4 regions of the Arthrobacter sp. PAMC 25486 genome follow, and region 4 is predicted to be linked to each of the others. Evidence: riboswitches for the same ligand, from Rfam matches in the RefSeq annotation. Region 4 holds a riboswitch; each other region holds the start of a gene.
What was found. A riboswitch is a leader RNA that binds a small molecule or an ion and turns the genes downstream of it on or off. The one in region 4 is predicted to bind thiamine pyrophosphate.

Region 1 (5,440 bases), 730 kb from region 4:
ATCCTTGGGGCTGTGGCCCAGACGGACATCAAGCGCATGCTCTCCTTCACCCTGGTGAGTCACATCGGGTACATGATCTTCGGCGTCGCGCTTTCATCGGTGCTTGGCCTGGCCGCCACAATTTATTACGTCATCCACCACATCACCATCCAGACAAGCCTGTTCATGGTGACCGGGCTGATTGAGCGCCGCGGCGGGACTTCTTCCATCAGTCGTCTCGGGGGGCTGGCGAAACTTTCACCCATCCTGGCCGTGCTGTATTTCATCCCTGCCATGAATCTCTCCGGTATCCCGCCGTTCTCCGGTTTCCTGGGCAAGCTGGGACTGTTGCAGGCGGGCGTGGCTGACGGTTCGCCGCTGGCCTACACTCTCGTCGTCGGCGGTGTGGTGGCAAGCCTGCTCACGCTGTTGGTGATGGCCAGGGTGTGGAACCGGGTGTTCTGGCGCAGCACGGCCGATGCCGAAGCTCCAGAACCCGTGCTGCTCGCCACGGCCCCTGACGCTGCGGGTGAGCCGAGCATGCGCGCACTGCGGTCAAGCAAGCATGTGGACGCAGTGGAGGGACGTTTTTCCGGTGACAATGAGATCCCGATCCTGCCCAAGATGATGGTGTATTCAACCATGGGACTGGTGGTGCTCGGTGTGGCTATGACAGTGTTTGCCGGGCCGCTCATGGATCTGAGCCAGGACGCAGCAACCAGCATGTTGGACCGCGTCCCGTACATCGAAGCCGTTTTGGGTGTGGGGGCGGCAACGCCATGAGCCAGCCGATAAGGAACGAACGAAGAATAGACTTTCTGCAAAAGTTGCCGCTGCTTGTTTGGCTGGTGCTTGTGTGGGGCTCGCTATGGCAGGATTTTAGCCCCGGCAACCTGCTTTTTGGTGCGTTGATCGCCATTGGCGTCTCGCATGCGTTTTACCTTCCGCCCATTGAACTCAGTGGACGGTTCAATGTCCTGCGGGCCGTGACGTTCCTGCTGTGGTTCATCAAGCAGGTCTCCATTGCGAGTTTCCAGGTGTTGTACTGGGCCATCGTGAAAGGGCCGAACATCCGCAATGCCATCCTGGCGGTGCCCTTGCGCAGCCCCTCGGATTTTATGATGACGGCGGTTGGCCACGTGCTCTCCCTCATTCCCGGCTCACTGGTGGTTGAGGTGGACAGGGGATCGGCAACTCTCTATGTGCATGCCATGAACGCGCCCACGCCCGCTGATGTGGACAGGATTCGCGCGGACATCCAAGACTTTGAAGCCAGGCTGATTGAAGTCATGGGAACGAAGGCAGAACTGGCTGCCGTGAAGGCTGAACGGGCAGGCGCGCCCATGGTGACGTATGCGCAGACTCTCGGCCGTGAGGAGACACCATGAGCGCCATGGAGATAGTGATTTTGATTGTGGCGGCCTTGCTGACGCTTGCCTCGGCGGGCACCATCTACCGCATCGCCAAGGGCCCGTCACTGCTTGACAGGGTCATCGCCGCGGATGTTTTACTGGCCATCTTTGGGGCTGCACTGGCCACGGAGATGGCGATGAACAAACACCTGGACAACCTGGCACTGCTGGTGGTGTTGACGGTGATTGGCTTTATCGGCTCGGTGACGGTTGCCCGGTTTGTAGCGCACAAGAAGGAGGACGGATGAACACTTTCATCGATGTCTTGACGGCAATCTTCCTCTTGGTTGGCGCCACCATGAGCCTTGCGGCCGCTATTGGCCTGCTGCGCTTCCCGGACTTGTTGAGCCGCATGCACGCAGCCACCAAGCCCCAGGTGCTGGGGCTGCTGCTGATGCTGGCAGCCCTGGGCCTGCAGATGCAGGCGTGGTCGCTGCTACCCATCCTCCTGGTGGCCTGGCTGTTTCAGCTCCTGACCGTTCCAGTCTCAGCGCACATGGTGGGCAGGGCGGGTTACCGCACCAAACACCGCCGCCCGGAACTGCTCAGTGTTGACGAGCTGGACCAGGTAGTGGCGGCCGCCGTCGACGACGCCAAGGACTAGCAACCCCTCCGCCCGCGACCCCTTTGGGTATTCGTCCGAATATCGTTCCGCGAACTGACAGTTGTTGCCCTCTCCCAGCCCTCTCACAGGGCTGGGAGGGCAACAACTGCCAGTTCGGCGCCGTATTCGGCCGAAACTGGCCGGAACCTGCTGTTTCAACGTGAATGACAGTGCACATGCAAGCGGGCGGGTGCTCAGACCTCGTCGGGGTGCTTACTAAAGCGTGCGATGGCCTTTTGTGTTGTGCGACCGGCGAGGGTCTGGATGATGGCTGCCACAGCAGAGGACACCAACGCGAAGACCAGCGCCGAACGCAGGCTGTTCTCCAGATCCGCCCCGTCCTTGGGCGGCTTGTTGCCTGTGCTTTTCTCCCAGACGGTGTCCACCAGTTTGCTGGCGACGAAGCCTGCGCCCAGGCTCACACCGGTACCGAGCAATTTTACGACAATGTTCATAATGGACTCCTGAATTCTGTGACCAGACATGGCGGGCAAAAGCCTACGATCAGCCTAACGCCTTGCGACAGTTTCATGAGGGCGCCGCCGGCAAGGGGGCCACCTTGCATCATGACGGATGCATTAGCCCCCGGCAGGAGCCAGGGGTAAACTGAAGCCGCAATTCAAACACGACAGGGGAGCGTCCACCCGACCTGGGTAGCGGCGCTGAGAGTGCGGTTCGCCGCAGACCCTCGAACCTGCTCCGGTTAGTACCGGCGAAGGGAGTCGAGTTCTCTTCGGCTGCGCGGAAATCCCGTTGCAGCCGCCCCTCCTGCGAAGGAGGAAACATGAGCAAGTCATTCACGGGCGCATCAGCCCAACAAAACGCCCCAAAAAACACGCAACGTTCAGGCAACGGCAAAAGCACGTGGCGGGTGGTGGACATAGTTGTTGTCTCGGTTCTCGGTGTGGCCCTCGGCGTCATCTTTTGGCTCTGGTCCGCCGGTTACGGCCTGATCAGCGCCTTCACCGTCGCATTCCCGCCCGTCGGAGCCCTCTATGGCGGCGGCTGGCTGATCGCCGGCGTGCTGGGTGGACTCGTGATCCGCAAACCCGGTGCAGCACTGTACTGTGAGCTGATTGCCGCCAGTGTTGAGGGCCTTCTGGGCACGCACTTTGGTTTCACTGTGCTGCTCTCCGGACTCGTTCAGGGCCTGGGCGCGGAACTCGGCTTTGCCCTGTTCCGTTACAAAAAGTTCAACCTGCCGGTGGCCCTCGTGGCCGGTGCACTGGCCGGACTGGCCCTCGGCCTCAACGATTCTCTGGTGTGGAACATCGCGTGGGCGTTTGAGTGGAAACTCGTCTACGTAATCCTCGCCATGATCTCAGGCACCATCATTGCCGGCTTGGTGTCCTGGCTGGCTGTTCGCGGACTGGCACGTACGGGGGCCCTGGCCAACCTGCCCTCGCGCAACGCCGCAACCGAACGAGTGGTGTAGCCGTGGGTGCGCGAGGCTATCCGGCCACCCACAATTCTGCCGGTCACAACGGCGGCGCCCCGGCGCGCATCAGCGCGAAGAGCTGGGGATGGCAACACTCCGGACGCAGCAAACGTGCCGTGCACGGCCTTGATCTGGAGATCGCGGAGGGGGAGCGGGTGCTGCTCCTTGGCCCGTCCGGCGCCGGCAAGTCCACCCTGCTGCACGCACTGGCCGGCGTGTTGGGTGATGAGGAGGACGCCAACGAGGTGGGTGAACTGCTCATTGACGGCCGCCCTGTGGCGGAATCGCGCGGCCGGGCAGGGCTCATGCAGCAGGACCCCGACGCCCAAGTGGTGCTCTCGCGCATTGGCGACGATGTTGCCTTTGGTGCTGAAAACCTCGCCGTGCCGCGCGCTGAAATCTGGCACCGCGTCCACGAGTCGCTGGAGTCGGTGGGACTGAACCTGCCCCTGGATCACCCCAGCTCCACATTGTCCGGCGGGCAAAAGCAGCGCCTCGGCCTGGCCGGCATGCTCGCCATGCGCCCCGGCCTGCTGCTCCTTGACGAGCCCACCGCCAACCTTGACCCGGCCGGTGTCGTCGAGGTCCGCGACGCCGTGCGCCGCAGCCTCGACGACACCGGCGCCACCCTCGTTGTGGTGGAGCACCGCGTCTCCGTCTGGCTCGAGGTCGTGGACAGGATCGTGGTTCTGGCCCCGGCCGCCCTGGGCGAGCCCGGCGGGGTGCTGTTTGACGGTCCGCCCGCCACCGTGCTGGCCCAGAGCCGGGAAACGCTGGCCGGAGCCGGCATCTGGCTGCCCGGTTATATCCCGGCGGTGCGGCCCCGCAATGCCATGGACGACGCCGGCACGCACCTGCTGCTGGAGGCGGAGGCCCTTGCTGTCTCCCGCACTAAGCGACGCAAGCGGCACCCGGTGGTGCCGGCCGCCGTCGTGCCTTCCGTGCAGGTCAGCGCGGGGCAGGCGCTGAGCGTGACGGGGCCCAACGGTGCAGGGAAGTCGACCCTGGCGCTGACCCTGGCCGGACTTTTGCCGCCTGCCGGCGGGGTGCTCACTGCGCTGCCGGAGCTGGCCCGGGGAGCCGGACCGGCCCCGCTGAAATGGCGCGGGCGCGAGCTGATCAGCCGGATCGGGACGGTGTTTCAGGAGCCCGAGCACCAATTTGTGGCCGGCACGGTCAGGGACGAGCTGCTGTTTGCACCCAATATTTTGGGGCGCGGCGGCGATCTGGTGGATGAACTCCTGGCACGCCTGCGGCTCGAACACCTGGCGGAGGCGAATCCCTTCACGCTTTCGGGCGGTGAAAAACGCCGGCTGTCGGTGGCCACCGTGCTGGCCGCCAGCCCACAGGTGCTCGTGCTGGACGAACCCACTTTTGGGCAGGATGCCAACACGTGGGCCGAACTGGCCTCACTGCTGACCGAGCTGCTCGATGCCGGCACTGCCGTGGTCTCCGTGACGCACGACGCCGCATTCAGTGAGGTGTTGGGCGGGGCACAGCTGGTCCTTGGTCCTCCTGCTCCCGCCGAGATGTTAGATGGTGACCGCCCAACGGTGGCCCCCGCCGGGCGCGGAAAGGTGGTGCACTCATGAGCGTCGACATCATCGCCGTCCCGCGCTCCACAGCACTGCTGGCCCGCGCCAATCCCCTAGCCAAACTGGGTGCAGGCATGGTGCTGACCATCGTGCTGCTGATCAGCGTTGACTGGGTCTCTGCAACGGTGGCGCTGGTGCTTGAATGCGCGTTGCTGCCGCTGGCCGGGCTGAGCCTGCGCATGCTGCTGAGACGCGGCTGGCCCATCCTGTTCGCTGCGATTGTGGGCGGCTACGGCACAGCACTGCTGGCGCCCAAGACCGGCGAACTGCTGCTGTCGCTGGGACCCGTCACCTTTACCACCGGCTCGCTCGAGGCAGGGGTGGCGATTGCCCTGCGCGGGTTGGCCGTCGCGCTGCCGGGCATCATTGTGCTGGCCTCCACCGACCCCACGGACCTAGCCGATGCGCTGGC
Region 2 (5,440 bases), 1.8 Mb from region 4:
TGCCGGGCTGGCCGTTGCCACCGCGGCGGTGGGGGGCGTGGTGAAAGTCAAGCAAGGTGGTGGTTTGGTCGCTGACCCGGAAGGTGACACTGCCGCCGTCGCCGCCCTTACCGCCGTCGGGCCCGCCCAAAGGCTTAAACTTTTCACGTTTAACCGAGACGCAGCCATGGCCGCCAGTCCCGCCGGATACGTGCAGAACAACCCGGTCAACGAAGCTGGCCAATGAAATCTCCTTGAATTGAATTTACGCTGGTGCACCAATTCTAGTCCGCGAGGGACCTGCCCCTGATGCCGGGCAGTGTGTTAAAAGCCAGTGGAGCGGACCAGGCGGTCCGCTCCACTGAGAAAAGCTTTGGTATTAGACCGCAGCTGCAACGATGTTGACAACGCGACGTCCACGACGCGTGCCGAACTCGACTGCGCCTGCGTCCAATGCGAACAACGTGTCATCCTTGCCACGGCCGACGCTTACGCCGGGGTGGAAGTGTGTGCCGCGCTGGCGAACGATGATTTCGCCAGCCTTGACAACCTGACCGCCGAAGCGCTTTACACCCAGGTACTGAGCGTTGGAGTCACGGCCGTTGCGAGTGGAACTCGCACCCTTTTTATGTGCCATTTGAAAATGCCTGCCTTTTTACTAAAAGATTCTAAGTTGATCGAACTTTTGATCGCTTATTAAGCGATTGAAGTGATCTTGACCTTGGACAGTTCCTGACGGTGGCCCTGACGCTTCTTGTAACCGGTCTTGTTCTTGTACTTCTGGATGACGATCTTCGGCCCGCGAAGATCCTCCAACTTCTCAGCCGTAACCTTTACATTAGCCAGGTCCTTCGCGGCGGTGGTGAGCTTGTCACCATCTACCAGGAGCAAAGCGGGCAGCTCAAACGTGCTGCCAACTCCACCGGGGACGCGGTTCATGGTCACGTGGTCTCCAACGGAAACCTTTTCTTGACGGCCGCCTGCGCGGACAATCGCGTACACCACTGGGGAACTCACTTCTCTCGACGTTTATTACAAAGTTTTTATGCCGGCTTGGATCAGATTTGATCGCCGCCAACCGCATGCGCCGCAGTTCAAAATAGAACAGACGCGGGGTGCATACTATGTGCCTCAACGCCGTGGACCTCAATGGAGTTCTGCCATGGAGTGGTTGCCCTAGGTGTTGGCGTAAGCACCGAAGATCAAGAATACGCTAATTCTAGCTCCGGGAGCAAATGACACTGGTTCGCGTTCCTCAGGGCGCCCTGCGCAACGCAGTGTTGCAAGGGCATTCCAGCGGAGTTCAGCAAACCGTACTGAACAACTTTAGCGTGCCTGAGCCGCTGATGTGCGATTTCTGCCCGTGACGCGCCGCCTTTTTCACCGAAGACGGGTGGTCTTAATCACCAAGACACGTTCGACGGCGTGACACCACCACCGGGGCCGGCGAACTGTTGGTGCGGTGCGGCAAAGAAATCCACCTCATATTGGGCCGAGTGGGCGAAGGCTCGGCGCATGCGGGTGCGTTCCGCGGCTGAGCCGTTCCGGGCTGCCGCGTCCATGATGCCCACGGCTGTGGCGGTGGCCTGCGCAAAGTCGTCGTCGGCATAAGTTTGCAGCCAGGTCCCGTAGGGGTGCCCGCCCGCACGGGCCAGGTAGTCGGCGTGCAGCACCCGGCCCACTTCCGCATACAGCCAGTAGCAGGGCAGCACGGCCGCCACGACTTCACCGTAACTGCCGGAGAAGGCCACACCCTGCAGGTGGTCAACATAGTGTTTCGTGACCGGGCCCAGCTCGGGTCCTTCCTGCTCCGGTCCTTCCGGGGAATCGAGCGGGTAATGACTGAGCCAATCCCGGTGCAGGGCCAATTCAACATCCAGGGCGTTTTGGGCGCCGCCGGCCCAAAACTTCTGCTCGGCCTCGGTCGGCGCCAGGGCACTTGCCCTGGCCAGCACACGCGAGTAAGTGGCCAGGTAGAGGGCATCCTGGGCGAGATAGTAGGCAAAGCGGTCACGGGCCAGGGTGCCCGCCGCCAGTTCCTTGATGAAGTCGAGACCGAAGATCGCCTGACGCTGCGGTGCGCAATCCTGCCAGAGCACCCGGCTGAAGGCGTCAAGGCTGGGTGCGGCAGTCGCCCACAGGGCATGCAGGTGATGGATGGGACCGGCGCCTGCGCCTACGTCCAGCACTTCGGAGGCCTCCAATGCCCCCACCAACCAAGCCTTGGCCGTGCCCACCGCCTGCCCCCAGTCCCCCGTGCGCGCCTGCAGTGTTGCCACGGCCGCCGATAGTGAGCAGCCCGTCCCGTGCGTGTTTGCGGTGTGGATCCGCGGCGCAGTGAATTCCTGGATGGCGCCGTCCACACCCACCAGCGCATCGAGGCACTGCTCCCCGGGCAGATGGCCGCCTTTAACGAGCACCATGACGTTGTGGGCGGCAGCCAGTTCCCGGCCCTGTTGCACGGCCTCGGCCCAGCTGCCCACTTCGGATTGACCCAGCAGCGCCGCCAGCTCGGGAATGTTCGGCGTCACCAGGTGGGTGTTGGCCAGCAGCGCCAGTAGAGCCTCGAGTGCTTCGGGCGCCATGAGTGTGTCACCGCTGGTTGCCACCATGACCGGATCAAGCACGACTGCGGAGGGCCGGGTGTGCGCCAGCCACTCGCCCACCGTATTCATCACCTCGGCAGTTCCGAGCATGCCGATCTTTACCGCGTCAATGGTGATGTCTGAGGCGAGGGCGTCCAGTTGGGAACGCAGAAATTCGGCCGGCGGGACATGCACGCCCTGCACGCCCCGCGTGTTTTGCGCCGTGAGGGCCGTAATGGCTGCCATGGCGTAGCCACCGTGGGCCGAAATGGATTTAATGTCGGCCTGGATACCGGCTCCCCCTGATGGGTCGGAGCCGGCAATGCTCAATACCCGCGGGTGTTTCCACGGTGATTGTGCGGTGCCAGTTGCTTCGTGGGCAGGTGAAAAGAGTGTTGTGGCGCTCATGGGACATCCCTTCGCCGGTGCTAGCCGGGCAGGTTCAACGGGTATTGTCTCAGCCGGCCCTTGTGGCCTGGCACCCCGTGTCACGCTCCACCCTACCCACAAACGCAACCATCCGGCCCCAAACGCAAACTGACCCGCAGAGGACGGCGAAAAACACGTCAAAACCGTGAATTTTCTCCGTCCTCTGCGGGTCAGTTTAGCTCGGTGCTACAGCTCAGAGGCTGGCACCCCAACACCCAAGATGATGGGCTCGCTGCTCTTCTTCACTGCCGGAACCGTCTCCGCCGGAATGTGCTGGACCTGCGCGGGGGCCGGAATCTCGACGCTGACGTGCGGCGCCGAACCCTGGCCCACCGAAGGTGCATCGGAAGTTTCCACCACCATGTCGGCACCGCCCTGTGCGCTGCGGGCGCTGCGGTTGCGTCGGCTGCGGCGTGAGCGTGAACGGCTGCCACCGCTGGAATCGTGTTCGTCGTGCTGTGCGCCGTCATGGTCGGGCGCGACGAGCTGATCCAAGGCCTCGGCCAGTCCGGCCAGGGCAGCGACCTGCTCAGCATTGTTTGGCTGGGTGAAGTCGCTGCTTTCGCTGCGGTGGCCGCGCGGCAGCTCGATGGCTTCCCCGCCCAGGTTCAGCGTTGTGGAGTCGTGATTTTCTTCCGTCTCCGTGGCGTCCACAGCGCCAGCCGGCGAGACAGCGGCGCCGTGCTCTCCGCCGTCGTGCTCGTGGTGGGAAGCCGCGGCAATGTTGGCCAGGGCGGCCCGCACCTCGTGCGCCTTCTGCGCCCGGGCAGCCTCGCCGGCCTCATCGGACAGCGGAGCCGCCGTGTCCTCGTGCTGCTCAGAATCGTGCTGCTGGCCCCGGTTCCGGTTGCGCTTGCGCTCACTGCGGGTGGAGCGGTTGGCGGTGCGATCCCCCTCACGGGTCTCGTGCCGGGGGGCGTGCGCGGCGGCAGCCTCGACGGCGGGCGAATGCGTGCGGCGGTGCTCCACGGGAATTTCGTGGGTGACCATGCCGCGACCGGCACATGTGGCGCACTGCTCACCAAAGACCTCGAGCAGGCCGGTGCCCATGCGCTTGCGCGTCATCTGGACCAGGCCCAGGGAGGTGACTTCGGCGACCTGGTGCTTGGTCCGATCACGGCCCAAGCACTCGACGAGACGGCGCAGCACGAGGTCGCGGTTGGATTCCAGGACCATGTCGATGAAGTCGATGACGATGATGCCGCCGATGTCGCGCAGGCGCAGCTGGCGCACCACTTCCTCGGCGGCTTCCAGGTTGTTCTTCGTGACGGTTTCCTCAAGGTTGCCGCCGGAGCCGGTGAACTTGCCGGTGTTCACGTCGACCACGGTCATGGCCTCGGTGCGGTCGATGACCAGGGAGCCGCCGGAGGGCAGGAAGACCTTGCGCTCCAGGGCCTTGTTGATCTGCTCGTCGATGCGGTGTGCGGCGAAGATGTCCTCGGGCTGGGTCCACTTTTCCAGGCGGTCCAGCAGGTCCGGGGCCACGTACGTCACGTACGCCTCGATGGTGTCCCAGGCGTCCTCTCCGGAGACGATGAGCTTGGTGAAGTCCTCGTTGAAGACGTCGCGAACCACCTTGATGGTCAGGTCGGGTTCGGCGTACAGCATTTCCGGGGCGAGCGTCTTGGTGGAGGAGGCACGGTTGCTGATGCCCTCCCACTGGGCGCGCAACCGGTTGATGTCGTTGGTGAGCTCTTCCTCGCTGGCACCCTCAGCCGCCGTGCGCACAATGACGCCGGCGTTTTCGGGCAGGTGGTCCTTCAGGACGCGCTTGAGCCGGTTGCGTTCGACGTCGGGCAGCTTGCGTGAAATGCCTGTCATGGAGCCGCCGGGCACAAACACCAGGTAGCGTCCTGGCAGGGAAATCTGGCTGGTCAGGCGCGCACCCTTGTGGCCCACGGGGTCCTTGGAGACCTGGACCAGGACAGAATCGCCGGACTTCAGCGCGTTCTCGATGCGGCGCGGCTGGCCGTTGAGGTTGGCTGCATCCCAGTCAACCTCCCCTGCGTACAGCACGGCGTTGCGGCCGCGGCCGATGTCAACGAAGGCTGCTTCCATGCTGGGCAGCACGTTCTGAACCTTGCCCACATAGACGTTGCCGATCAGTGAGTCCTGCTGCGTCTTTGAGACGAAGTGCTCGGCCAGGATGCCGTCTTCCAGGACGCCGATCTGGATGCGGTCGTCGGCCTGGCGGACCACCATGACACGGTCAACGGATTCGCGGCGGGCCAGAAATTCGGCTTCCGTGATGACTGTGCGGCGGCGGCCGGAGTCGCGAGAGTCGCGGCGGCGCTGCTTCTTGGCTTCCAGACGGGTGGAACCGCGCAGGCTCGTCACCCGGTTCACGGAGGTGGAATCTGCGGAGGTCCTCGGGGCACGCACACGGGTCACCGTGTTGGGCGGATCTTCATCGCTGCCACCCGTGAGTTCCAGGTCGGCGTCACCGC
Region 3 (5,440 bases), 1.9 Mb from region 4:
AATGCAAGCATCCTGGAGCTGGTGTCATTTGCCTGGGCCGGCTTCGGTGCAGCGTTCGGCCCGATTGTGCTGCTGAGCCTTTACTGGCGCAAACTCACGGCCAAGGGCGCCCTCGTCGGCATGATTGTGGCGACGGTGACGGTGTTTGTGTGGGGCAAGACGCCAGTGCTGCATGACGCGATGTATGAAATCGTGCCCGCATTTATCGTGAACCTGCTGGTCGCCGTCATTGTTTCCCGGTACACCTACAAGGAGAACTCCGTGATCGAGGGCGAATTCGACGCCATGCTGGAAGATTCCGCCCCGAGCAAGGTCGCAGCCAACAGCTGAACCGGGCGGGACGGCAGCGCCGGTTTCCGGAACGGGGATGGATTTTGAGGTCGCCCAGCGACCGAGGAAATCTTACTGCCCGCGAGGAAACCGACGCGGACGCTACCCCAGCGCAGGCAGGCGGGAGAGCAAGGCCTGGGCGGCCGCCGTCGGATCTTCGGCGTGGGTGATGGCGCGAACAACAACAATCCGGGAAGCTCCGGCGTCGACCACCTGGTCCACAGTGGACAAATCCACCCCTCCGATCGCGAACCACGGCTTCGTCGTGCCGAGCGAGGCGGCGTGTTCCACGAGGGAGAGCCCGACGGCGGCCCGGCCCGGTTTGGTGGGGGTGGCCCACAGCGGGCCCACGCAAAAGTAGTCGGCCTCGGAGGCTGCCGCGGCGGAAGCCTGAGCAGGATCGTGGCAGGACAGCCCGATTGAAATCGCAGGCCCAACGAGCGAGCGGGCGGCCGGCAGTGGCAGGTCCTGCTGGCCCACATGGAACACGGGGGCTCCGCTGAGCGCGGCGATGTCGGCCCGGTCATTCACGGCCCACAACTTGCCAAACTCGGCCGCAACGGAGCGCAACACAGCAAGTTTTTCCAGCTCTTCGGCAGCCTCGATGGACTTGTCGCGCAACTGGATGATGTCCACACCACCGGCATACGCCGCCCGTAGGAAATCGGCAAAGTCACCTTGATCGGCGCGGGAATCCGTACACAAATACAGGCGGGCGGAGGCCAGGTCGGGGACAGCGGACGGTGCGGCGGAAGCGGACATGGCGTCATGGATGGCAGAAGTGCTGTGCATGTCTCATAGACTAGTGCAGTACCGCGGGAGCCAGTGAAGCTGGCTGAGAGGGCGCCGACTACGCCGACCGATTGCGCCTTGAGGGCGCGGAACCTGATCCGGATCATGCCGGCGTAGGGAAGGAGAACATTGTGGCACCCTCCGTGCCTTTGCACTTGAGCCCCGACAAATCAACCACCGGGGTGGCCGTCATCGGCGGCGGCATCGTGGGACTCGGCATCGCCTGGGAGGCCCAGCGTGCCGGCCACACAGTCACCGTGATCGACCCGGCCCCCGCCACCGGCGCCACTTTCGCGGCCGCTGGCATGCTGGCCCCCGTGAGCGAGCTCCACTACCAGGAAGAGCAACTCCTGGACCTCACGCTTGCCGCCGCCGCCCGCTGGCCCGACTTTGCCGCATCCCTGGCCGGCCCCGGTGTTCCGGGTACCGGATTTCGTACGACGCCGACCCTCGTCGTGGGTGCCGACGCTGCGGACCGGCGCGCCCTCGCCGAGCTGCGGGACGTCCAGCGCCGGCACGGGCTCGAGGTCGAGATGCTCACGATCAAGGCGGCCCGGGCGGAGGAGCCGCTGGTGGGCCCGCACATTTCCTGTGCCTTCCGGATCGTGGCCGACCACCAGGTGGACCCCCGCGGAACTGCTGCTGCCATCCGCACCCGGCTGGTCGAGGTTGCCGCTCATCGGGGCGAGTCGGATCCCTTCATTGGCCAGGGTGCTGCGGGACTGTTGTGGGACGGCAGGGGAGTCGAAAAGCGGAGGCGGGTGACCGGCGTCGTGCTTGCCGACGGCACGGAAATCCATGCCCGGGAGGTGGTGGTGGCCAACGGGCTGGACGCCCCGAAACTCCACAACCTGCCGGCTGGGCTCGAGCTGCCGCTGCGCCCGGTGCACGGCGATATTCTGCGCCTGCGCGTGCCCGAACACCTGCGGCCGCTGACCACGGCCACGATTCGCGGCCTGGTGCGCGGGCTCCCCGTGTACATTGTGCCGCGCGAGGACGGCACCGTGGTCATCGGCGCGACCAGCCGCGAGGACCACGGTGCCGGGGTCAGCGCCGGGGGAGTGCACCAGCTTTTGCGCGACGCCCAGGTGCTCCTGCCCGCCGTCGCCGAACTTGAACTACTTGAATGCACGGCCCGCGCCCGCCCCGGAACGCCGGACAACGCCCCGCTGCTGGGCCGGGTCGCAGCTGCCTCGGGGAAGGACATCCAGGGACTCATTATCGCCACCGGGTTCTTCCGGCACGGCGTGTTGCTGACCCCGATCGCCGCCTTGATTGTCCGCCAATTGCTGGGCGACATTACCGACCTGGCCTGGACGGGCTTCCGCCCCGACCGCTTTTCCCCCTCACTCCGCCCGGCACTCGCCGGCCCCACCGCGTAGGAGCATGCCATGCACACGATCGAACTCAACGGCACCACCCAGACCCACCCGGCAGGCACCACGGTCGCCGACCTGGTCACCGCCACTACCGGCCGGGCGCTGCTTCCCACCGGGCAGGCGGCCGACGGTGGACGGTTGGGTGTCGCTGTAGCCCGCAACTCGGCCGTGGTGCCGCGCAGCCAGTGGGCTGCCACCGCCGTGGAAGACCGGGACGACCTGGAGATTGTCGCCGCAGTGCAGGGCGGCTGAGATGACTGCCCAGGATGCTTCTTCCGCCCCTGCCGCCCACACCCCACATACGCCCCACGACCGAAAGTGAACGCCATGACCGAAACCCTGACCCGCAATGACGCCCTGGTGATCGACGGCGTGGCGCTGCAATCCCGGCTCATCATGGGCACCGGCGGCGCCCCCAGCCTCACCGGTCTGGGTGCCGCACTCATCGCCTCCGGCACCGAACTGACCACCGTGGCCATGCGCCGCTACTCGGTGGATGAGGCGGCCGGCGGCGGAACAAACCTGTTCAAGCTGCTGCTGGAAAACAACATCCGCATCCTGCCCAACACGGCTGGCTGCTTCACCGCCCGCGAGGCCGTCATGACGGCCGAGCTGGCCCGCGAAGCCCTCGAGACAGACTGGGTGAAACTGGAAGTCATCGCCGACGAACACACGCTGCTCCCTGACGCGCTGGAACTGGTGGAGGCAACGGAGGCGCTGGTCAACCGTGGTTTCAAGGTGTTCGCGTACACCAATGACGACCCGGTTCTGGCACTGCGCCTGGAACAGCTGGGTGCGGCCGCCGTCATGCCGTTGGGGGCCCCGATCGGTACCGGGCTGGGCATCCTGAACCCGCACAACATTGAGCTGATCGTCTCCCGCGCCTCCGTGCCCGTGGTGCTCGACGCCGGCATCGGCACCGCCTCCGACGCCGCCCTGGCCATGGAGCTCGGCTGCGACGCCGTGCTGCTGGCCACCGCCGTCACCCGCGCCCAGAATCCGGTGGTCATGGCGGAGGCCTTTAAACATGCGGTCATCGGTGGCAGACTGGCAGCACAGGGGGGACGCATCCCCAAACGGGCCCATGCACTGGCGTCGTCGGCGATGAACGGCCGCCCTGATTTGTAACCGAATACCCTAAGGAGCCTGCCATGGCTGCGAACGATGTTTTGACCAGGGACCAAATCGACACTGAACTGGCGGCGCTGCCGGACTGGACCCTGGGCCTCGGTGCCCTGCGCACGGTGCTGAAGTGTCCGACGTCGGCCAGCGCCTTGGACTTGTTCGCCGCCATCGGGGCGCTGGCCCAGACAGCGAACCACCACCCCGATGTGGACTGGCGCTACGACCACTTGTTCGTGACGCTGACCTCGCATGACGCCGGCTCCAAGGTGAGCGCGCGGGACACTTCCCTGGCCGGGGCAATATCGGCACGGGCCAAGGAAGCCGGTGCCGTGGCACGCCCGGAGTTGCTGCACACTGTTGAAATCGCCATTGACACAGACGATGCCGATGCCATTGCGGACACCTGGCAGACCGCACTGGGATACCGCACGGCCGCCGATGGGGCGCTCGTGGACCCGTTCGGCCGCGGTCCGTCCGTGTGGTTCCAGAAAACGTCAACCCCGAACGACAACCGCTTTCACCTTGATGTGACGGTGCCATACTCCCAAAGTGCCCGGACCCTTTCAGGGCTGGAGTCAGCAGGGGCGTCCCTGGACCATGGGGCCGCCCCGCGCTTCGTTGTGGCCACCGATGTTCAGGGCAACAGGCTGTGCGTCTGTACCGAAAAGGGCCGCGACGCGTAAACCTCGGGGTGCAGAAATTCCATAGTTCGTGAAAAATGCCGCCGTTTGCCGGAAATGCCATGGATCAAACCATGGCATTTCCGGCAAACGGCGGCATCTAAGGTGCCTCAGGCGCAAAGGCGGGACGGGCGCGGTGGTGACGTCCCGCCGTCGAACATTTAATGCATTTGCAGAATCTGGTTGGTCCGCTCAACCTGCCGGGTGTGGCGGGTGCGGCCCACAAAACCTGCGGTGGCCCAGGCAGCCGCGCCGCCAACCACCATGGACAGGATCCAGGGGATCCACGCGGTGCCGGCATTGTTGTCCAGACCAACGGCCATGGTGATGATCCACACGAGCAGGGCAGCCACCACGGCCACACCGGCCGGCAACAGGGCGCCGAAGGTGTGACGGTACTTGTCAACGGCCCAGGCAATGGCACCAAAAGCGCCAGCCGTCAGGGCAATAATGACCAATGCAACCATGAAGTGAGATCCTTAGCCTTGGACGAATCGTGGAGTTTTGTGCCGGTTTAGAGTGCGCCGAATCCTACGCTGCGGGCCTTCTCGCCGCCCAGTTCAACGTACCCGATGGTGCTGCCGGGAACAATCACCAGACGTCCCTTTTCGTCCTTCAGACGCAGCTCGGTGCCCTTGGCCAGTGCCTCGGACACCAGGGCGGCAACGTCGTCCGCGCTTTGCTCGGACTCAAGGACAATTTCACGGGTGATGTGTTGGATGCCGATCTTGATTTCCACAGTTGTCTCCTTGGGTGCAGACCTATAAGTATGTACAAACCACTCTAGGGGCAGGTGGTCAGGATTCCTTGGGGAAGCGGCTAATTCCGCGCCAAGCTAAACGGTAGACCAGCTCGCTGGCAACATCGATGTCCAGGTCGCCCTTGGCCTCGAGCCAGTAGCGGGCGCTGACCTGCGCCATGCCGGCCAAGGCGCGGCCCAGCAGGATTGCCTCAACCGGCGGCAGCTTGGTGTCTTCGGCAATGACCTGGCCGATGGCGTCGGCGTAGTCTGCGTTGAATTTTTCCAGCCGGGCGGCCACCTCGGGGTCGTTGACAAGGTCGGACTCGAACACCAGCCGGTGCGCCTGGTCGTCGTTGGCCATGAACGTGAAATACGCCTTCATGGTCGCGTGG
Region 4 (5,440 bases):
GCTTGTCCCTGCGGCGGGGGGAGACCCCCGCGAGGTTGCAGTCCGTGACGACGGTGATCACGGATGCCTCGGCACGGGCGTTAGGCTTGCGGCGACAGTTGGCCATTGCGCTGTATCAAACGCCCGAGTGAGTGCTTGCCCCACTACGCACCGACCACGGCATCCGCGTCGGTGGACAGCAGCGCGTTGCCCAGGGGTTGCGGCAGGTGGCTGATCAAATCAGCAGATACGTCTCCCAAAGATGAGCGAAAGTACGCCGGCAGGGTCGGGCATGACAGGCGCGGCCATCGTGAGGTGTCCTTTCGAGGGGGATGTGAGAGTTTCTTGGAAGGACCCACGGTGGCCGCGCCACGTTCAAGGCCATGCCTCACCGGAAGGTGTTACACCTCGCTACGGGGCACTACTGGGCTGGGGACGCGCCAGGCCCAAATTATCCCGCAGGGTGCTCCCCTGATAGCAGGAACGGAAGATCCCCCGTTCCTGCAGGATGGGCACCACCAATCCCACAAAATCTCGGAGCGATTCAGGGTAGGCGGGACACATAAGGTTGAATCCATCGCAGGCCCCAGACTCAAACCATTCCTGAATTTCATCCGCCACCTCGTTGGCGGTGCCTATCATGGTGGCGTGGCCACCGCCGGCGGCCAAAAAACCCAGCAATTCGCGCAAGGTGGGCGCCATCGTCGCAATGATGCGCTGCACCGTGAGGTACCGGCCCTGGGGCCCCGTGAAGGTTACTACCGGGGGCAGCGGGGCCACAAGGTCATCGAGTCCGTGCCCGCTATAGTCCATCCCCGTGAAAATATTGAGCTGGACGATGGCTGTGTCAATGTCCAGGTAGGCGTCCAATGCGCGCTTTTTCTCCATGGCCTGCTCGCGTGTGGCGGCGACGTAGGTGACTAGGCCGGGAAGAATCGGCACCGTGGCCCCTCCTCGTCCGGCAGCAGCCAGTCGCGCACGCATGTCCGTGGCGAATTCGATGGCGGAGTCCTTGTCCCACGACACCGAATAAATGGCTTCGGCAAATTGTCCAGCAAAATCCCGTCCTGCCTCCGAGGAACCGGCCTGGAACAGCACCGGCTGGCCCTGCGGGGAACGGGGGACATTCAGCGGCCCCGCCACGGAGAAATACTTCCCGGTGTGGTTGATCGGCTGGATCTGTTCCGGATCAATAAATGTTCCCAACTCCCGGTCTTTGAGCAACGCCTGGTCTGACCAGGAATCCCAGAGCCGTTGGATCACCCGGACGAATTCATCCGCCCGCTCATAGCGCTCAGCGTGCTTAGGCAGAGCGGCGAATCCATGGTTTTGCGCCTCGGCGTCGAACATGGAGGTGACTATGTTTGCGCCCACCCGGCCGCCGCTGATGTGGTCCAGGGAGGCCAGCATGCGGGCGGCATGGAAGGGCGTGTAGAAGCTGGAGGACACCGTGGTGACCAGGCCGATGTGTTTCGTGGCCCGGGCGATGGCACTCAGTGCCGTGATCGGTTCCAAAAGCGAGGGCACGCCTGCTGAATACTGGCGGTTGACGCTGTGCCCGTCGGCGAAGAAGACCGCGTCAAGGCAGCCGCTTTCAGCCAGCTGGGCCAGCTCCTCGAAATAGGATATTTCCCCGACACGGTCGGCGCTGGAATCCGGATGCCGCCAGCCCATGGTGTGGTGCCCCGCACCGAAGAGGAAAGCGTTGATGTGCATTTGCCGCGTGCTGGTGGCGCCCACAATTCCCATCACTAGTTCATCACCAGTCCGCCGTCGACCACGAGGTTTTGTCCCGTCACGGCCCGGGACCAAGGTGAGGCGAAGAACAGCACTGCATCAGCAAATTCGGACGGCGTGGTGACCTTGCGCAGAGGTGTTCCGCCAGCGATCAAGTCGAAGACCTGCTCGGGTGTGGCGGCAGAGGCGTCGGTGGTGCGCAGCAACCCCCCGGAGACCATGTTCACACGGATTTTGGACGGACCCAGGTCGGCAGCGAAGGTGCGCGTCAGTGCCAGCAAAGCAGCTTTGGCCGCGGTGTAGTCGTGATAGGGCACCACGGGGTTTTGAAACAGGTTGGTGCCAATATTCACGATGGCGCCGAACCCGGCATCCTTCATGCCCGGCAAGACCGCCTGAATCGTGTTCAGCGCACCCCCCACAACGCCGGAAAACTGTGCCGTAAATTCGCCGTAGCCAATGCCGTCAGCCTTCGACCGCCCGTCGCCGTTAAAGGAAAAATCGGGCAAAGCGTTGTTAATGACGGTGGTGATGGGCGCACCAAAATGATCGGCTGCGGCAGTCACCAAGGCCTGGACCGCGTCGGCGCGGGTGACATCGGCGTGCAAGGCGATGGCGTGTTCCGATCCGATGTCAGCGGCAAGTTCCCGTGCCGCCGCCTCACTGTTGCGGTAGTTCAGCACCACTCTGGCACCTTCCCGGGCGAAGGAACGGGCCACATCGGCACCTAGTCCGCGGCCGGCTCCGGTAATCAGTACAATCTGGTCTTTAATTTGCATGTCGTACACCTTTCAGCGGGGCGAAAGGATGCCAGGAATGCGCGAAGGACAGGCACAGGGCACACTTCGTCATTGCTGCAGGACCGGCATCCCTTCGCTCGGATTATCGAGATCAGGTTCAACGGGTCTAACTCTCAGCCGCCAGGCGGCACCCCGTGTCGTGTCCACGGCCCAAGCTACCACGGTTCGGACGGCGGCAGGCAACGCTGCGCCCTCCCGCTTCGACTCAGCGTTGCGAAGTGTTGCTGTGGCTGCCCCGTGGAAACTGGCGGTCTTTTGGGGTGGGGAGCCGCTTTCTGGTGAAAAGAGTTGGGCCGCGGTGACCGGGGTGAGGTGGCGGTGGTGGTCGCTGCAGGATCGGCCTTCGAAGCGGTCCAGGCCGAGCCCGTTCTCTAGTTCCCGGTAGTCATGCTCGATGCGCTTGTCGCTCTTGGCGAGCCTGACGAGAGTTTTCAGGGGCGTGTCGGCGGGCAGGGCGCTGATCCAGTAATCGGTTGGTGCCGGCTCGTGCACGGGCCATGCCACCAGCATCCACCCTCGGGCAGGGAATGATCCTCATCCAGCGGGATATCGCGATGGGCCGGGCGGATCCGGATGGCCAGGAAACGTGATTTCGTGGCCGCTTTGGCGTTGCGGGGACCGGTTGGGGTGCCGTGGTGCCAAGCCACCTGATGCAGGTCTTTCCGCCCGGCCCCCAAGGCCAGGGCCTGCAAGGACCGTGTCGGGGTAGCGGGGAAGTCCGGGCCCGCGCCCGGTGTCCTCCGGAGGTGAGTTCATCAATCATCTCGTGGGCTTGGGACCATTTCGTGCGGTGCCGGACGGCCTGGCGGGATCCCCGCCCGGCGTGCCGGCTCCACCACCTGGTCGCGAGCTGGCGGCTTCGTGCCGGCGCAGTGATCAGCCGGAATTGGCGCCAGGTTGGGCCCAGGCCTCATCCGTAAGAGCGATTTCCTTGGTCATGTCGTCAAGGAACCGGATGACCACATCGCGTTCCGCCGAGCTGAGCCGTGCTGCCGCATGGAATCGCTTGGCTTGCTGGCGCCCCACGGTGTCCATGGCTGCTTGGCGGGTTTTGGCCGTGATGGAAATGGCCAAGGCACGGCGATCACTGGGATGGGGCGCCCGGGTGATGTGACCCGCATTCTCCAGCCGGTCCAGCAGCTTGGTGGTTGACGCCGTCGAAATCTTCAGGTGGCTGGCAATGGCTCCGGGGGTGGCAATTGTCTCGGTGTTGGCCGTGACGATCAAGTAGTGCAGGGCCCGCATGTCCGACTGGTTCAACTTCATGTATTTCAGCGATGCATCCGAGAGCTGCTGCTCCGCGGTGCGCAGCCTGCCCAGCGCGGCCATGAGCTCACCGATGTGCGCCACGTCTTCGGTGGCCATCGCCGATCGGTCGATTAGTTGACTCTTCGGGTCGGCGGCATTGACGTCGTAGATGTTGGGCGGCAATGGTGCGGGGGTTGCCTCGATACTTGCCATGGTGATAATTCTATCCTTCCCCCAATATAAAGATCCACACATGTTGCAAGCTGGGTTACTTGCTAGCTAAACTAGATTAAAATTGTGCAGCTACCGGAGATGAACCCATGACTAAGACACTGCAGTCGAGCAGCGGTGGAACCCGCCACGATAAGCCACCGAGAAGCGCCAAAAAGTGGCTGAGGATCCTCCTGCCCGCGTTGATCATCATCGTCTGGTTCGCCGGCGGTTCAATCGGTGGACCATATTTTGGCAAGGTCAGTGAGGTTTCATCCAATGACCCCACCGCGTACCTTCCCTCTTCTGCCGACGCCACTCAGGTGCAAAAGTTGCAAGGCGAGTTCCGTGACTCCGATGAAATCCCCGCTGTCGTGGTCTTCTCCAGCAATAGCACGCTGAACGAGACCCGTATTGCCTCAATTTCCAAGGCGATCGCAGCCCTGACCTCCATCCCCGGGGTTGGTACGGAGGTTTCCCCGGGCATTCCTTCAGAAGACGGCCGGGCGGTGCAGGCATTTGTGCCGATCCAAGCCGATGCGGACATCGGTGCGGCGGTCACCGCCATTGGCACGTCACTGCGGGCTGCCGTCCCTGACGGGGTGGTGGTTCATGTCACCGGCCCCGCCGGTTTCACGGCAGATCTCATCGCGGGATTTTCCGGTATTGACGGGATACTTCTGGGTGTGGCCCTCTTGGCCGTCTTCGTCATCTTGATCCTTGTCTACCGCTCCCTGCTGCTTCCCGTGGCCGTGCTCGCCACCAGCCTCTTTGCCCTGTGCGTAGCGCTGCTGAGTGTGTGGTGGCTGGCAAAAGCCGGAATCCTGATCTTGAGCGGGCAAACCCAAGGCATCCTGTTCATTCTGGTGATCGGCGCGGCTACCGACTATTCGCTGCTCTATGTGGCCCGGTACCGGGAGGAGCTGCGAGTCAGCACGGACAAATGGGCTGCCAGCATGGCGGCCATCCGCAAATCCGCCGAACCCATTGCAGCGTCCGGCGGAACCGTGATCGCCGGCCTGTTGTGTTTGTTGTTAAGCGATTTGAAATCCAACAGTTCGCTGGGACCTGTTGCCGCGATCGGCATCTTTTTTGCCATGCTCTCGGCACTGAGCCTTTTGCCTGCGCTGTTGTACGCCTTTGGCCGGAATGCTTTCTGGCCGCGACGGCCAAAGTTTGAGCCGGAGGTGGTGGCCGCAGAGCACGGCGTACATGCGACAGGCATCTGGGCCAAACTCGCCCGCATCATAAAACGCCGCCCGAGGGTGATTTGGATGGTTACCACTGCTGTCCTGCTGGTGGGAGCCTTCGGTGCCACCACGCTCAATGCCAGCGGTGTGCCGCAATCGGATTTGGTGTTGGGCGCCTCCGAGGCACGTGATGGCCAGGCCATTCTTGGCGAACACTTCCCCGGCGGCACCGGCAGCCCCGTGCTGGTGGTGGTCCCCAACTCTGAACTTCAGGAG

Region 1: it holds a riboswitch for thiamine pyrophosphate, as region 4 does, so the genes downstream of both, art_RS14030 (ECF transporter S component) here and art_RS17210 (3-oxoacyl-ACP reductase) in region 4, are expected to answer to the same signal.
Region 2: it holds a riboswitch for thiamine pyrophosphate, as region 4 does, so the genes downstream of both, thiD (bifunctional hydroxymethylpyrimidine kinase/phosphomethylpyrimidine kinase) here and art_RS17210 (3-oxoacyl-ACP reductase) in region 4, are expected to answer to the same signal.
Region 3: it holds a riboswitch for thiamine pyrophosphate, as region 4 does, so the genes downstream of both, thiO (glycine oxidase ThiO) here and art_RS17210 (3-oxoacyl-ACP reductase) in region 4, are expected to answer to the same signal.

The regions. Positions count from the first base shown of each region.
Region 1 covers NZ_CP007595.1:3,060,528-3,065,967, forward strand. Annotated here, with positions in the region: gene art_RS14005 (Na+/H+ antiporter subunit D) at 1-762, shown strand, start outside; gene art_RS14010 (Na+/H+ antiporter subunit E) at 759-1,367, shown strand; gene art_RS14015 (monovalent cation/H+ antiporter complex subunit F) at 1,364-1,639, shown strand; gene mnhG (monovalent cation/H(+) antiporter subunit G) at 1,636-1,995, shown strand; gene art_RS14025 (DUF4235 domain-containing protein) at 2,190-2,450, opposite strand; TPP riboswitch at 2,616-2,733, shown strand; gene art_RS14030 (ECF transporter S component) at 2,780-3,430, shown strand; gene art_RS14035 (ABC transporter ATP-binding protein) at 3,433-5,025, shown strand; gene art_RS14040 (energy-coupling factor transporter transmembrane protein EcfT) at 5,022-5,440, shown strand, end outside.
Region 2 covers NZ_CP007595.1:1,045,043-1,050,482, forward strand. Annotated here, with positions in the region: gene obgE (GTPase ObgE) at 1-223, opposite strand, end outside; gene rpmA (50S ribosomal protein L27) at 359-616, opposite strand; gene rplU (50S ribosomal protein L21) at 676-984, opposite strand; gene thiD (bifunctional hydroxymethylpyrimidine kinase/phosphomethylpyrimidine kinase) at 1,383-2,972, opposite strand; TPP riboswitch at 2,962-3,060, opposite strand; gene art_RS04900 (Rne/Rng family ribonuclease) at 3,180-5,440, opposite strand, start outside.
Region 3 covers NZ_CP007595.1:1,890,698-1,896,137, reverse strand. Annotated here, with positions in the region: gene putP (sodium/proline symporter PutP) at 1-330, shown strand, start outside; gene thiE (thiamine phosphate synthase) at 433-1,092, opposite strand; TPP riboswitch at 1,137-1,259, shown strand; gene thiO (glycine oxidase ThiO) at 1,254-2,504, shown strand; gene thiS (sulfur carrier protein ThiS) at 2,514-2,753, shown strand; gene art_RS08650 (thiazole synthase) at 2,829-3,629, shown strand; gene art_RS08645 (4a-hydroxytetrahydrobiopterin dehydratase) at 3,653-4,309, shown strand; gene art_RS08640 (hypothetical protein) at 4,468-4,773, opposite strand; gene art_RS08635 (DUF3107 domain-containing protein) at 4,821-5,045, opposite strand; gene art_RS08630 (TetR/AcrR family transcriptional regulator) at 5,104-5,440, opposite strand, start outside.
Region 4 covers NZ_CP007595.1:3,793,429-3,798,868, reverse strand. Annotated here, with positions in the region: partial or broken gene art_RS23055 (transposase) at 1-288, opposite strand, end outside; gene art_RS17215 (LLM class flavin-dependent oxidoreductase) at 391-1,728, opposite strand; gene art_RS17210 (3-oxoacyl-ACP reductase) at 1,731-2,495, opposite strand; TPP riboswitch at 2,568-2,661, opposite strand; gene art_RS17200 (MarR family winged helix-turn-helix transcriptional regulator) at 3,393-3,977, opposite strand; gene art_RS17195 (MMPL family transporter) at 4,085-5,440, shown strand, end outside.